Regions from separate parts of the Mongoliitalea daihaiensis genome, predicted to be linked through region 2. Evidence: riboswitches for the same ligand, from Rfam matches in the RefSeq annotation. Region 2 holds a riboswitch; the other holds the start of a gene.
What was found. A riboswitch is a leader RNA that binds a small molecule or an ion and turns the genes downstream of it on or off. The one in region 2 is predicted to bind thiamine pyrophosphate.

Region 1 (8,251 bases), 210 kb from region 2:
AAATAGAGGGTTTACACTAGGCTTCACCAATCTGATGCCATTGAAGAAAGGAGATAGCTTTCTTCAAATCAGTGCTGAAATGACACAAACTGGGCAGACTATTCGCGAAAGCATACGAAACTTGGACACTTGGTATATTCACGACCATGTAAGACACGGATATACGCACCAAGGGCAAGTGCTTGGATTGGGTTATGGGCCTGCTGCCAATGTCAACTGGATTGAATTGGGTTGGGTGAAAAACTTCAACCGGGTAGCTTTTCAGTTTGAACGGATTGTCTACAACAATGACTTCTACTACTTCCGCTTTGAAGCTTCCAAAGATTGGAGAATTAAATATGTGGACTTAGTGCCGGCATTGGTAGCTGATTGGAGGTTTGGTAACTTATTGGTCAATACACATGTACGCTATGTCAACACCCTCAACTATACCTGGTTTTTAGAAAATCAACCGGACAGCTATTTTGTGCCCGGCCTGGATAGAAACAATTGGGTAGCCACAGTTGGATTAGCTTATATCCTCAAATAGGTTTTTATTTCTTGTTAAATTCAAAGGTCATACCTCCCTGCTTCAAGATCATCGTATCTGAATCAGGTGAGAATTGAAGGGTTAAACTCGCAGGACTAAAGCTGAAAAGGTAGTCTCCCTCATAGGTAAGTGGAAAGGAAGGCTGACCAGTAGCTCTGCCAATTAATTTTCCCCCCTCCAAACATAGTGAGATTTCCAAAGGAAATATCTCAGATGCGTAATCACCTAACAATCGCTCCAGTTCAGACTCAGGAAGGTTTTCTTGATTAAATTCCGGAATGCTAAAATCCTGCCCGAAGTAAGCAGATAGCATAGCAACCGGAGCTAAATTGGTATCATAATCTGCTCCATTACTAGCAAAAGCAACCGCTAACTTTTCCTCTGGAAAATAGGAAAGAACCGAACGAAAGCCATCAATCCCACCTGTATGTCCATAGGATACATACTCTTGGAATGGAATCCTCAGCATTCCTAATCCAAAATTATCTTGGGTAGTCATCATGTTTTCTAATGAACTTGACTGAATTAACTGACCATCAAAAAGTGCGTGAATAAAGATAGTAAGATCTTTCATGTTACTGATAATTGCTCCAGCACCGAGAGGAACTGACATATCTGTTTCTTCGGATAAAGTCCAATCCACATGCATGACATAGGATTTTGCTTGCTTTGCACTCGAATCGATCTTTCCTCCAATTCTGGTACTTTTTAATCCTAAAGGACCTGTAATTTGCTCCTGAAGGAGTTCGGAATAGTCTTTTCCATAAATATCCTCTAGTAGCCAAGTCAATAATACATAATTGGAATTGGAATAATTTGCACGTGCATTGGGCGTAAATTCGGAGCCTTGATTTACCAAGATATCGTACAATTCCGATCTGGTCTTTGGAGTGGTATACCAGGTAAGATACTGTCCACCTTCTGTGAAACTCCGAATCCCACTTCTATGCTGCAATAAGTGCCGAATGCTGATTTGAGCTGCATTCTCGACCTCGGGGAAATAGGCATCAATCGTCGCGTCCAAATCCAGCAATCCATTTTCCATTGCACGTAAAATCAGAACAGCAGTAAACATTTTACTGATAGAACCTATTCTAAACTCTGTATCTATCACATTTTTAATTTCTGATTCCATATCGGCGTATCCAAATGCATATTGGTACAGAATATCTCCATCTTGTACCATCATAACAGCTCCCATCATTTTCTCCGCATTGACTAACGCATCAAAATAGTTATTGAGCTTCTCTTGGTCTAGCGACTGTCCATACGATGTGACAGTCAAAACCATACACATTACAAGTAAACCAAAATATTTCATAGTCATTAGGTTTTATACTCCCACTGGATTCAGGTCCACTGGGAGTATAAATATACATTAATCTAATCTACTTCTTTCTTCTGAACTACCAGAACGATTGGCGATTCTGAAATTTTCACCTTGCGCAAACTTGTATCGAAGTGTAAATCTCACGCCTTGGGTATGTCTGTATTGTCTAAATTGAGTGTCAATGTTGTCAAATTGCACATTGGCTCGGATTATTTGTGAGGCAAACAAGTCTGTACCATTGACAGTCAAACTGAGTTTTTCTTTCATGAAATTCTTGGAAATACCTGCATCCACCCAAGCAAAACCTTTGATAGTTGCTTGTCCATACTGCGCAGGACTGATATACATCCCCACTATCTCTGCTTTAAAACCAGCTGGTAATGTGAGGTTATGTTGGGTACGGAAGGTCAGGGAGGTCTGTGCTACGTCTAGCAAAGCATCTCCAATCATGGACTTCCATCGGGAATTAGTCACCTGCAACATGTGGTTGGAATTCCACCACTTGGCTATTTCCACAGGAATCATTGTTCGGAAATTGAAGTTTTGGGCCTTATCTAAGTTGCTCGTAAATGTAGTGGTCGTTCTTGTTTCTTCATCTTGGGTAAAGATTTGCTGAAACACATCATTGGTCAAAGAATAACTCAAGGTAAACTGATATGCATTTTTAATTACATGATTCATTTCCAAGTTATGAGCAAACTGAGGACGAAGGTTTGGATTTCCTTGTTCTGTTGTCAATGGATCGATGTAGAACACAAAAGGATTCAATAGTCGATAATTTGGTCTTGCTATTCTTCTGTTAGCATTGTAAATGATTTGATAGTCTTTGCTGATGGCTTGCTGAACCGATACGCTTGGGAATAAGCTGAGGTAATTTTGCTTATCCACTCGATCCAATGTTAAAGAGGTACCTGTAATATCCGAATACTCCGCTCTCAAGCCAGCATTGAACGAAACTTTTTCAGAGAATTTGCTCCTGTAATTGGCATAAGCTGCCAATACATTTTCTTCATAAATAAACTGATTGCTATTAGGGTCCGGCGTAAATGGTTCTTCCTCTACCGCTTTTGCCAAGGCCAACTTATTGTCCGACTGTACCCAGCTACCTTTAATCCCGGTCTCCAATATCCTGCCTTGTCCAAAGGGTTTGGTGAAATCAACTTTAGCAGTGATAATTCTGTAATCCATGTCATTCAAAGTACTGATAAAGTCTCTGGAAAGATTAATTGGTTCATTGATCCAATTAAAGTTACTTAATAATCCTTCCGAATTGGAACGCATACGGGTAAAGTCAATGTCTGAGGTAATTTTGGTTCCCAAAGAATCCAAAATGCCAACATAGTGCAGATTTCCAAAAAGACGTTTGTTTTGTGAGTTTTCATTGTTTTCTGAGCGGATAAAGAACATATCTTCCGAACCGGGATTGTCAATGGCTGTAAATGAGTCTCCAAAATTACTTCCATTGTTTTGCGAAGCCTGTACACTCGCTCCTATGCTATGGTTTTCATTGATCTGATAATCCGAACCACCTGTGAAAAAGTAACTTTTATTGCGCATGGTAATCAAACTTTCCTGATCAAATCGAGAGACTCCTTGGTCCAATTGAAAGTTACGGGTAATATTGAGTTCATTCACGAAATTGAATTGAGAATGATTAAAGCTGGCATTATTGGTCCATTTTCCCTTTTTTACATTGACAGATACGCCAGCATTGGGGCTATATAATCCATTATACATGCCACCCACATTGACATTACCAAACATCCCGTCAATGTTATTTTTTTTCAGACGGATATTGATGACACCCGCAGTACCTTCTGCATCAAAACGAGCAGATGGGTTGTTGATGATTTCAATGCTTTTGATATTATCCGCAGGCATAGAGCGCAAAAAATTCGCTAGATCCGTGGAAGACATGTACGTAGGTCTATCATTGATCATAACAGTCACACCCGGTCTTCCATTCAAGTTGATGGTATTATTTTCATCAATATAGACACCTGGGGAACGGCCTATCACATCGAGTGCTGTATTCCCTTCGGCAAGTACTGTACCTTCTACATTAACAGTGGTCTTGTCCGCTTCAATAAGAATTTCAGGCCTCGAGGCTTTTACTGTTACTTCCTGCAATGTACCAGTCTCTTCCTTTATTTGGATGGTCTCGAAGGACTTGACAACACCTGGATCCAAATCAAAAACATCAGATCTGTATGTTTCATAACCTATGGAAGATATCACCAGAATCATCCTTCCCGCATTGACCGACTCTATTTCAAAAGTACCATCATCCTTCGTGATGTTTCCGGTCAGTAAAGACCCCGTGGCATGGTCCACCAAAGCTACATTGGCAAAAGGAATAGCCTGACCTTTATCATCTATAACTTTGCCTGTAATGGTAGAAAGCTCGCTGGCAGCTAGGTTACTCAAACCTAAAAAAAAGAGGAGTAGCGTGGCGAAAATCGATTGAAAGGCATTCATAATAATTGTTGGTTTAGATTGTTGTCTTGTACCAACAGATTAGAAAATCGGATGCCAAACTACCAAAACGCCTCTTATGAGCCAAAAACAAGCTTTTTTAAACTTGTACCAATAAAAACTGTACACAATCGAACAAAAATATTGTACGCTTTGGATACAAAAAAAGCCTCGATACGAATACCAAGGCTTTAAAATTCTTTCTAAGGAAGATTATTTAGCAGCAGTAAATCTTTTGCTTACTTCTTCCCAATTCACAAGATTCCAGAAAGCACCTACGTAATCCGGTCTTCTGTTTTGATAGTTCAAATAATACGCGTGCTCCCATACATCCAATCCAAGAATTGGCGTACCTTTTACATCGGCCACATCCATTAAAGGATTATCTTGATTAGGAGTAGAACTCACAACCAATTCTCCATTCGCAACAGACAACCAAGCCCAGCCTGAACCGAACCTTGTTGCAGCAGCTTTATTGAATTCTTCTTTGAAAGCATCAAAAGAACCAAACTTCGCATCGATAGCAGCTGCTAGGTCTCCAGAAGGATTACCACCACCAGTTGGAGAAAGAATTTCCCAAAAAAGTGTGTGGTTGAAATGACCACCGCCATTGTTTCTTACAGCTGCATTAGATCCAGCTACTGTCATCAACTCTTCCAAAGATTTGCCTTCCATATCTGTGCCGGCAATTGCATTGTTTAAGTTGGTAACATAAGCATTGTGGTGCTTACCATGGTGGATTTCCATTGTCTTTGCATCTATATGCGGCTCAAGCGCATTGAAGTCATACGGTAATTTTGGAAGTTCAAATGCCATAAATTAGTAGAGTTTAGGTTAAAACGGAATTAAAAAGCTATATAAGCTACACACAATCAACTTAACAAACTTTTAAAAAGTTCGATTTCCTCCAAAAAAGAGTAGACTTTCTCGATTCCTTTACAAAAGGATCTAAAAAAGCCGACAATCCAATACCAATCCATTGAACCATTTTTATTTTAATTGGTGTTATCAAAACACAAAGAAACTTTAGGGGTGCCACTATGGCTGAGATCAAACCCTTTGAACCTGATACGGATCATACCGACGAAGGAAAAAGTTAATTCCAAAGACAAGTGCACGTTGCTGTCTAGACTTTTGCCTGCTCCTTTTGTTTCTGCCCAGTAATACACTTTTAAAAGAAAAAAATCATGCAACAAATTAGTGCCTTAATCTCCAACTTAAAAACCCAATCTCCACTTGTTCAGAGTATTACCAATTATGTAGTAATGAACAATACGGCAAATGCGCTTTTAGCTGCGGGAGCTTCCCCAATTATGGCCCATGCCCACTCCGAGGTAAAGGATATGCTCTCTATTGTCGGAGCATTGGTAATCAACATAGGAACCTTGGATGAGTATTGGTATGAAAGCATGCTAATGGCTGCAGCACATGCCCATGCTACTCAAAAACCTTGGGTGCTAGACCCCGTTGGCGCGGGTGCTACTCCTTATAGAAATGAGCTATTGACTGAGTTGCTCGCTTACAAGCCCAATGTCATTAGAGGAAATGCCTCTGAAATCATGTCTTTGGCCAGTGTAAACATTCAAAGCAAAGGTGTTGATAGCACAAACTCTTCGGATGAAGCGTTAGATGCGGGTATACAGCTATCCCAACAAACGGGTGCAGTCGTGGTAATTTCAGGACAAGTTGATTACATAATCGATGGAACACGCATTGCCCAAGTCAAAAACGGTAACCCTATGATGGCCAAAGTAACTGGAATGGGCTGTACAGCATCAGCGTTAACTGGAGCAATGATTGCCCTTGAGAAGGATTACTTTTTAGCAAGTACAGCTGCTATGGTACTTATGGGAATTGCTGGTGATATAGCATCTGAAAAAGCAGAAGGACCAGGCACTCTTCAGCTCTATTTTTATGATGCCTTATATAATCTAACTGCGGAGATGGTTGAGGAACGAATGATTGTGGAATATCGATGACCACATCCATATTTCCATATAGACTCTATTTGGTGACAGATGAAGCATTGTGCCTTGGAAAGGATTTTTTTTGGGTAATAGAAGAGGCGTTGAAAGGTGGGGTTGATATAGTCCAAATCCGAGAAAAGTCACTTTCAACAGAGGCCTTCGCAAGAAAAGCTGAAAAATTAAAGGTTATTTGCGATAAATTTCAAGTCCCTTTAATCGTGAACGACTCAGTCGAAGTAGCGAAGATAGTAGATGCACAAGGGCTTCATATAGGTCAGGAAGATGCCACTATAGCCCAAGTAAAATCAATCTTAGGCCATAATAAAATCTTGGGACTTTCTCTGGAAAGTATGGAAGATCTAACGAACCCACACTGTGAAGAGGCTTGGTATTATGGCATCAGCCCCATCTATGCCACACCTACCAAGTTAGACACCAAAACCGAGTGGGGTTTACATGGATTGGCTCATGTACGAAAAGCTACTGCAAAATCATTGGTTGCGATAGGCAGAGTAACCCTGGAAAACGCCTCCACTATCATCAGCCATGGTGCCGATGCCTTAGCTGTAGTCTCGGGAATATGCAGTGCTTCAAGTCCTGCACATGCAGCGGAAGCTTATCGAAAAAAAATCGAAGAGGGATTAAAAGAGCAATTATGGTAAAAAATTACATAGCCGTTCTCAGCATTGCAGGTTCCGACAGTGGTGGTGGCGCAGGTATTCAGGCGGACCTCAAAACTTTTGCGGCTTTGGGATGCTATGGCATGACGGTCATCACAGCTACCACGGCACAAAATACGCAAGGAGTGAGGGATATTTTTCCCATTCCAGCTTCACATATTGAAGCACAATTGATGGCAGTGCTGGAGGACATTCCTCCCAAAGCCATCAAAATAGGCATGGTCAACCAACCGGAAGTTGTGGAGATCCTTGCCAAAACATTGAAAAAATACCCACATATTCCCATTGTATTTGACCCAGTCATGGTCGCTACTTCAGGAGATCGACTAATCGCCGAGGGTACCGTAGCACTTATCAAAGAATTGCTATTCCCATTGGCAACGCTAATTACTCCAAACCTAGATGAAGCAGCAGTACTGACAGGATACAAGGTTGACTCGGTGGAAAAAATGCATCAGGCAGGCAAGGATATCCTTTCTATGCAATGTAATGCAGTTTTGATCAAAGGTGGACATCTCCATACCCCTAGGATTCAAGATATCCTTTACCAACAACAGAAATCCGAGCAAGTTTATACAAGCACCTATATCCAAACCAATAATCTACATGGTACAGGATGTACACTTTCTTCTGCAATAGCAGCTGAACTAGCAAAAGACAATTCTCTTCAAAACGCAGTTGAAAAAGCTAGAGTTTATATTCAAGGAGCCTTGGAAGCTGGCAAAGACGTTAAAACTGGGCAAGGAAACGGACCGTTAAATCATTTTTATAACCCTGAAAAACAGATTATTCATGAAATGGAGTGAAAAAGCTTGGGAGCGAATAACACCCATCTACACCAAAATAGTGGAAATGCCTTTCAATCAAGAGTTGAAGAATGGCACTCTTCCAGTTGAAAAGTTTAAGTTTTACATGGCGCAGGATGCTTACTATTTGGGAGAATTTGGGAGAGCACTGAGCACTATTGCCGGTAGGATGGAGAAAATGGAACATATCTTGGATTTTTCCCAATTTGCAGCTGGGGCCATCGTGGTAGAAAGAGCACTTCATGAAAGTTATTTCAAAACCCTTGGCATTCCAGACCTTATAAAACCCAGTCCAAGCTGCCTGCTTTACACCAATTACTTACTAAAAGAGGCAAAGTATGCGGATGTAGCAGTAGCAGTCGCCGCTATACTTCCTTGTTTCTGGATATATAAAAAAGTGGGGGATCATATTTATCATCAACAATACGAGATTGAAAATAACCCTTACAAAAATTGGATTGATA
Region 2 (8,251 bases):
GAAAAGTATTTTTGGCCCAACGTTGGTCACGGATCAAGGAACATTCAGTATCAAAACTGGATCACTCGAAATTATTACAGCTCCCGAACAATGGTATCACATGAATAAAGCTAAAAACTTCCATGAATTTAGCACAGCTATGAATCAAATGGCACTGCCGGGCTTTAACACTGTATATGCAGATAAGTACGATACCATTTTTTATGTTAGCAATGCACTCCTCCCGGTTCGCAACCCTCAACATGACTATAGTAAAACCATCTTAGGAGACAGTAAAAGCAAACTTTGGGATAGTTACTACCCGTTCAGCGCTTTACCACAACAAATCAATCCTACTTCTGGCTATCTCTTTAACACCAATCATAGCCCATTCAAAGCCACAGACCCAACATCTCAGCTCGATCCAACAAATTATGAGCCGCAAATGGGCTATCTTCTAACTGAAAATAATCGATCCATTAGACTTGCTGGCCTATTACTAAACCAAGAGGCTATGTCTTACGAAACCTTCAAAGCCATCAAGTTTGACAAAACCTTGCCAGATAGTCTCTTATACGAACTCAATGTCAACCCTTTGTTCAAACTCGATGCAAATAAATACCCAGCTATTGCCAAAAGTATTCAAGCACTTCAAGCATGGGATCGATCTGCGGATGCCAACAGTGTGGGGGCAGCCTATTTTGCCTATATCTATTACTTTTTGAGAGACCGAACTACAGAACTTACACTTGACCCCAAGCGCACCCTTTCAGAGGAAGAAGCTATTTTGGCCATTGAATCTGCTCAAACTTTTTTTCTAACCGCATTCGAACAATTTCCAGTAACCTTGGGAGAGTATCAAAAATTAGTAAGAGGAGAACAAGAAATGCCTCTTTTTGGCTTGCCAGATGTAATAGCCGCCATGCGATCGGAACCTTTGAATGAAAAAACCCGAAAAGGAGAACAAGGAGAATCTTACATCATGATGGTTCGTTTTGGGGAAGGACTTCCCATAGTGGAAACGATCAATGTATACGGAGCTTCTAATCAACAAGATAATCCCCACTATGCAGATCAAATGGGACTTTTTGCTAGGCAGAAGCTCAAACCCATGATCCTAGATAAGGATGTTGTCCTCAAGTCTGCCCAACGAATTTATAAACCAAAAAAACAGTAAAACCTTTTAAATACATATACTATGTCAGCAATGGATCTAGGAATTGGAAGTCAAATAAGACATCCAAAATTTGGAAAAGGGGTCGTGGTAGAAGCAGATGCCTCTTACTATAAAATCTATTTCAATTATATAGCAGAAGTAAAGACGATCGCAAGGGACTTCCCGAACTTTGAACTGATTGAGAAGAAGGAAGCGGAATTTCAGCCCATTTCGCTTCGTGATATCGAAACAGCAGTTGAAAATGTAATTAAAAAAAATCAGCCCAAAGAAGAAGTATCAAAGCTTACCATGGCTCAAAAATGGATTAATGGTACAGTAACCCTCAACCCATTCAATCCTGAAATGAGCAATAAAGAAATCCCCATCAAAACATTTTTTCATAAGATCGTCATGGTAAGGGAACGATTGAGAGTTTTAGAACAAAATATCAACAATCATCCCAAGTTAGATGACGAAGATCGCATCCAATTGCAACAATATATCACCCGTTCCTATGGTTCATTGACTACTTTTAATGTACTATTTGCGGATAAAGAGGACCACTTTAAAGGTACTGGAAAGGAAGATTAGAAGAAAAAAGTTGAATTTTACCCAAAAAATACCCTGATCAGGGTATTTTTTTATGTCTTGAACTTCCGTAAGTTTGTCTCGGGTGATTAAGCAACTTTTTTAGATTAAGTTTTTAAAACAATGATAGAGGGGAATAATTAAGACTTATTTTTTACCCCCTCTATTTTATTTTTTATTTGCAGTCAATCACAAACAGTAGTAACTTACAAGCAGATAGCTTGAAAAAATAAACCCAATGGAACTTTACGCCAAAGCATTGTCATTTGCTGTACCTTTTTTCCTGATCCTAATTATCATCGAGGAATTTGCAGCCCGCAAGATGAAAAAGCAAGTCAATACAGGAATGGACACTATTTCCAGTCTGAGTTCTGGAATGACTAATACCCTCAAAAATTTAATGGGCTTGTCAGTAGTGATCGTTTCATACGGTTGGATGGTCGATAAAGTAGCCATATTCCAGATTGAGAGCACCTGGTGGGTCTATCTTATTGCGTTTATAGGAATTGACTTTGCGGGTTATTGGACACATCGATTTGACCATACAGTCAACGCCTTTTGGAATCGGCATATTGTCCATCATAGCAGTGAAGAGTTTAACCTCAGTTGTGCCTTGCGTCAGTCAATATCGGCAATTTTTGGAATTTATTTCTTCCTGTATATCCCTATGGCCTTTATCGGTGTACCTGCGGAAGTAGTCGCTATCATAGCTCCCATCCATTTATTTGCACAATTTTGGTATCATACCCGTCTGATCAATAAAATGGGGTTTCTGGAATATATCTTAGTAACTCCCAGTCACCATCGGGTACATCATGCGATCAATGATAGATATTTAGATAAAAACTTAGCTCAGATTTTCATCATTTGGGATAAACTCTTTGGGACATTTCAAGAAGAATTGGAAGAAGAACCTCCTGTCTATGGGGTAAAAAAACCAGTAAATACTTGGAATCCACTGATCATCAATTATGTGCATCTGTGGGCCTTGGTCCAAGATGCTTGGAGGACAAAAAGCTACTGGGATAAATTGCGGATTTGGTTTATGCCAACCGGTTGGAGACCTGCAGATGTAGCAGAAAAATATCCTTGGGCGTATTGGAAAAATGCATTTGAGCAGGTAAAATACGATAGTAAACCCTCAAAAACCCTACAAATCTGGTCATGGGTTCAATTGGTGATTAGTTTTGCCATGGTATTCCATGTATTGATCGCCTTTGTAAGCTTCCAGTATGTGGAAGTCATGCTTTATGCTACCTTCATGATGGTGTCGATTTTTGCCTATACCAGTTTGATGGACAAATCTAGGATTGCGATCCCAGCAGAACTATTGCGCTTTGCCATGGGGATAGCCCTGATTTATTGGAACGGTGGTTGGTTTGGCTTGGAGGAAATTCTTCCAGGAGCAGCTTTTCTGGTAGGGATTTATCTCACAAGCTCCATGGCAACTACCTTTTGGATACTCTCGAAGGAAGGAAAAGCTAGCGAAGAGGTAAAAACTGCTGAACTGGTTTCTAGTAATTGAAATCAAACGATCAGTTACCAAGAGCTATAGTTTTTGATTGAAAAATTAAAAATTTGAACAGAATTGCATGAGGTAATTCTTCCCTTTAAGCCATGCAATGGAATGGATGAAATAAGCCAATGCCAAACAATCCGGTTTACTACAGGATTGCCTGACATCAGCCTTTTTATTTAAAACTTAGCGGTAAAGCGCCCAAAGAAATGCCTTGGAGCTTGAGCAAAGACGGCAAGTTCATTTCCAACAGGAGCACCATCCGTGAAGTACAACTCATTGAAAAGGTTGTTGACCTCCACTTCAAACGTGTAATGCTTACCTAGTTTGGTCGACACTCTCAGATTGTTCACCCAATATGCCGGGAGAACAAAGTCAGCATTATTAGTGAGTTCCGTAAATGAATCTCCCACATATCTGGAATGTAACTCTACTTGCAAGCGCTTCAAAGGACTATATTGAAGGCGTGCATTCAGAAATACCTCTGGACTGAATGGCGTCCGTATATTGGTAAATACTTCTGAACTTCCTTCCGGTTGAAAACGGCTGATAATGCTTCGCATATAAGTTGCATTACCCAAAAACCGGAATCTATCCGATAGCTTGGTCGACCAATCAAGCTCGACTCCTCTGCGATAACTGTCCTCCTGATTGGCAAACAATTGGAGGAAAAACTGATCCACAAACGCTCCAATAGGTGCGATTTCGTTTTCAAAATCCATGTAGAAGAAATTCACCTGCGCATTGGTCCGCTCGCTGGCAATGCGGTACCCAAATTCATAATTGTTTACAAATTCAGCTCTTACGTTGTTTTGATTTTGGAGAAAATCAATGTTCCCGGCATTGATTTGTACGCCCCCTAGAAAATCTGAGCGGTTAGGTTCTCTTCCTGTGCGGCCAAAAGAACCATAGACATTTTGTAAGGCACTTAGCTGATAGGTCAAGCCGACTTTAGGATTCAAAAACTGCCAGTTATACAAAGGAATAGTCCTGTTTTCTCCTAAAAACTGCGTATCAGGTGTGAATTGGAGGTTGACAAATCTCGCTTGTACATCCCCAAAAAACACCCAATCATGAAAGGTGTAGGCTGCTTTGGCAAAAGCAGAAAACTCATCTTTTACGGAGCGATCTTCATAGTAGGGGCTGGCAAAATTGGGGACAAGTTGTTCGATGTTTTTTCTGCGAAATGTATATGCATGCACCCCAGCACTCAAATCCCAAGCTTCATTGGAATGTTGCAGATTGCTCATCACCCCGTAATGGTTATTGAATAGCGGATAGTTTATTTGTACAAACTGCTCCCCATCCACAAAGCCAAAGGGAAAATCTCCTCCTGCCCCACCGTAATAGATACTGCTGGTCAATGTCGTGTTTTTCGAAACTGTACGAATATGCTCCACCTGTGCAAAAGACTGCCCAAAATCATCCCGATCATCTCTAAAATTCAAGTTCGTTCGGGGGTTTTCTCTCGCTAGAGAGATCGGTACTGGAACATAGCTGAGTTGATTTTTAGTACGTCCATTGAATCCTGTAAATCGGATGATGTCCTTATCGCCAAAATAACCCCCACTGAAGAAAAAGGAATAGGAATCTGTCCCGCTATGATCCCTAAATCCATCCGAAGTAGTCATACTTACCCGGGAATAAAAAGCCATTTTGTTTGGCAAAAGTCCTGTTTTCACTTCAGCGCTTCCCTGCCATGTATTGAAACTTCCCCCGAGCAAAGACACTGTGGTCTCTGGAGCATCTACATTTAAACGCACAGATTCATAACTGATGCTACCGGCATAAGAGGCTGTACCATTGGTACTCGTGCCTACCCCCCTTTGCACTTGGATAGATTCCACACTATTGGTAAAATCGGTGAAATTGCTGAAAAAGACCCCTTGATCAATCATGTCGTTCAGTGGAACACCATTGAGGGTGATGTTAATCCTCCGCTGATCGATTCCACGCATACGCATGGTACCGTAATTGGTGAAGCGTGTGCCCGATTCTGAGTTAGCTTGAATACTTGGGGCGAGGGTTTCCAGTACAAAGGCTCCGTCCTGACCATTAAAAACCTCATTCAGCTCCTGATTTTCAATTGTTTTTTGGGTGATTGGGGCCAACTTATCAGCCCGGATTGCTCTTACCATGACTGCTTCGGATAGTATGGTACTTTCTACCAAGGTGAAATTGAGTTGGAGGTTTTCACTTAATTCGATAGTCTTTCGCTGTGTTTGGTAGCCTATAAAACTTACCTCGAGTATCAGAGAGCCTTTCGGCACACTTGGCAGTTGGAAGGTCCCATCGGTAGAGACCACAGCACCCAGTTCGAGGGATGAAATGAACACGTTTGCCCCAGGGAGAGGCTCTTTTTGTTCATTGATAACTTTTCCTGAAATGGAAAATTGGGCTTGGGCGCTCGATACAAGGGCCCAAAGGCAAATCATGAGTAGTTTTTTCATGGATGACAAAATTGTTAGGTTTTAGAAGCAGGGGCTTCTTTCCTGTACAGTTCCTACGGCCGCATTATCGGCATCAGGTCATACGGGTCTGTTCTCAGCCTTTCTTTTAGAGAAAAGCACCCCTTTTGTCTGAATTAGTTAGATAAATAGAAATTGGTAAATATCGGTTCTTTCATAAGGTTTGTAAGTTCTTCTGCTGTTATCAGTTCCTTACTTTTCAACCAGTGAATAAATTCGGTCCAGCGTTCTTCCTGCATCAGCCCCCAATCTCCCGCTTCATCAAAATAGTAGGGATTAATGGCTACTTGGCTATTGATCAAGAAATCTTTGTCGGCTAATTCCGCAAGATCCTCCTGCTTGTAAAGTGCATCTACTGCCAATTGAGGGTTTTCTTTAAGTAGCTGAAAACCTTTCTTACTTGCTCGAAGGAATTTTTTGTAAGTCTCTGGATCTTCGGCTAAAAGCTCAGGGTGGGCCAGTAAAACAGGGGAATATCCATAGGGTATCTTGTAATCCTTGAGATAAAATGCGTTTAATTCCACTTGCTTTTTGTTAGCCATCACACCTTCCCAAGGCATAAAAACCCAAGTAGCGGCAGCCTTTCCTTCCAAAAGGGTATTCCAAATACCCAGTTTTTCAGGGACAATCTTGATATGCTCTCCTTTTCCGCCATCAGTCTTGATCATTTCTGCAACGATATGATCTTCAAAGCGGGCATTATAACTCGCATATTCCTTGCCGTCTAATTGACTGATACGATCCAAACCCGAAGATTTCAGACACACGATGGCACTGGCATCACGTTGCAAAACTGCAGCAATAGCCATCAAAGCGGGTTTTTCGGGATTAGCACGGTAGGCGATCACACTTTCTGAAGGTGCCATGGCCAAATGCACTTCCTTAGCTGCCAGCAAACTCGCTGGTGTACGTGCATAATTGTCCTCCGAGGTAGACCGCAAGTGCACGTCCAGACCTTCTTGGGCATAAAATCCCTGTTGTGCTGCTACAAAGAAGCCACTGTGGTTGGTATTGGCAGTCCAATCCAACGCTAGGATAAATTTTTTCATGAGGTACTAAGTTGTGAATTCAATAAATGAACTGGAACAAAAGCTGTCAACGGACATCAACTTTTGTCTCGAAACTCATCGATTGATTCGGTTAAATGAATAATTCCTACGCCCGCATTACCGGGTTCAGGTCAAAGGGTATGATCTCAGCCCGCTGTATTAAGGCACCCCTATCACTTGATGCAAAGAACGTAAGTTTTGTGAAACTCTGCAAAGATCCGTATTGAAATCACCAACAATTATTTATTTAGTGTATTTTTGATCTTATGAACAAATAAACTTTAATTCATGCGAAACCTGACTTTTCCTCTTTTTCTAATCCTTTGTCTAGCTGCATGTGCAACTAAATCCACAGAAAACATACTAACAGCTAATACTCCTAACATTTTCTTGGACACCGTCTACATGGAAAGTGGGGAGGATGTGATTTTTTTTACCTTCAATGGGCTAGGTGTATCAGACCTATCAGAGGATGGTCGCTATTTATATAATTTTGATTTCAAAACTCCCGCACTTGAGGTCTTTGACCTGGAAACATATACCCTATCCGAACGAATTTTATTTGAAAAAGAAGGCCCTAATGGTGTAGGAACCCTTGTTTATGATTTTAATCGAATAGGAAGATCACTTTTTTTTCTAGGAAGCAGGGACTTCAACTATGGCCTATTCAATCTGAAAGCAGAAAAAATCCGGAATATCCCTTTTGAAGGACTTGAAAAAATCTGGGGAAAGCCTGTTTCGATGAATCAAGGAGAAGTATTGAACGAATCACCCTTGATGCTTGGAGGACATTTCACCATGTGGTCTACAGATGGCGGACAAAATGAAACTCAATTAGGCGTTTGGAATATAGATGAAGAAAAGATGGACACCTATCAAATGGGTCAATGGTTTGATGTAGCTCAATTTGAATCTACTATGACAAGTGCCTCTTATGACATGCCAGTAAAGTCTTATTGGGTTACCGTAAAAGCAGTTCACGGAAGGATGCTTGCCAGCACCAATGTAACCTCCGACCTGATGGTGTATCATGAAGGAGCTTTTGAGAAGAAAAGCATATCCCACCAGTTGATCCCTTCCCAAAATTCCTTTAAACTTTCCCCACAATACGATAGCCAAAAGGCTTTTGAAAATGATTTTAAAAAGTCCCAAGAATCTATAAATTTTTCACACCCTGTATGGGATGCTACCCTTGAACGTTTCTATAGATTTGCCTATCAAGCTATTCCTTCTTCAGAGGAGAGCTATAAGGTGTATTTGGTTGCTATGAACAAGAATTTTGAACTCTTGTGGGAAATGGAAGTACCCGTATTACGCAAGAGACCTAACTTCCACTTTGTCAAAGATGGTGAAATCTGGATGTTTGAAAATATCCAAGATGAGGTGGCATTTATACGGATCCGCATGGAGGATTAAAATAGTAGCTAGCAATCTGATCAAAAACCAAAATGAGTCATATTTCAAGTTTTATGACTCAGAATTTTGTGTGTTTTTG

Region 1: another riboswitch for thiamine pyrophosphate. It lies ahead of thiM (hydroxyethylthiazole kinase); the one in region 2 lies ahead of IPZ59_RS07040 (TonB-dependent receptor).

What each region holds. Positions count from the first base shown of each region.
Region 1 covers NZ_CP063779.1:1,453,313-1,461,563, reverse strand. Annotated here, with positions in the region: gene IPZ59_RS06135 (capsule assembly Wzi family protein) at 1-529, shown strand, start outside; gene IPZ59_RS06130 (serine hydrolase domain-containing protein) at 534-1,850, opposite strand; gene IPZ59_RS06125 (TonB-dependent receptor) at 1,908-4,337, opposite strand; gene IPZ59_RS06120 (superoxide dismutase) at 4,548-5,150, opposite strand; TPP riboswitch at 5,353-5,443, shown strand; gene thiM (hydroxyethylthiazole kinase) at 5,522-6,313, shown strand; gene thiE (thiamine phosphate synthase) at 6,310-6,963, shown strand; gene thiD (bifunctional hydroxymethylpyrimidine kinase/phosphomethylpyrimidine kinase) at 6,957-7,787, shown strand; gene tenA (thiaminase II) at 7,774-8,251, shown strand, end outside.
Region 2 covers NZ_CP063779.1:1,659,562-1,667,812, reverse strand. Annotated here, with positions in the region: gene IPZ59_RS07055 (penicillin acylase family protein) at 1-1,156, shown strand, start outside; gene IPZ59_RS07050 (hypothetical protein) at 1,178-1,726, shown strand; gene IPZ59_RS07045 (sterol desaturase family protein) at 1,962-3,248, shown strand; gene IPZ59_RS07040 (TonB-dependent receptor) at 3,419-5,689, opposite strand; TPP riboswitch at 5,724-5,823, opposite strand; gene IPZ59_RS07035 (ABC transporter substrate-binding protein) at 5,824-6,756, opposite strand; TPP riboswitch at 6,844-6,938, opposite strand; gene IPZ59_RS07030 (DUF4221 family protein) at 7,045-8,172, shown strand.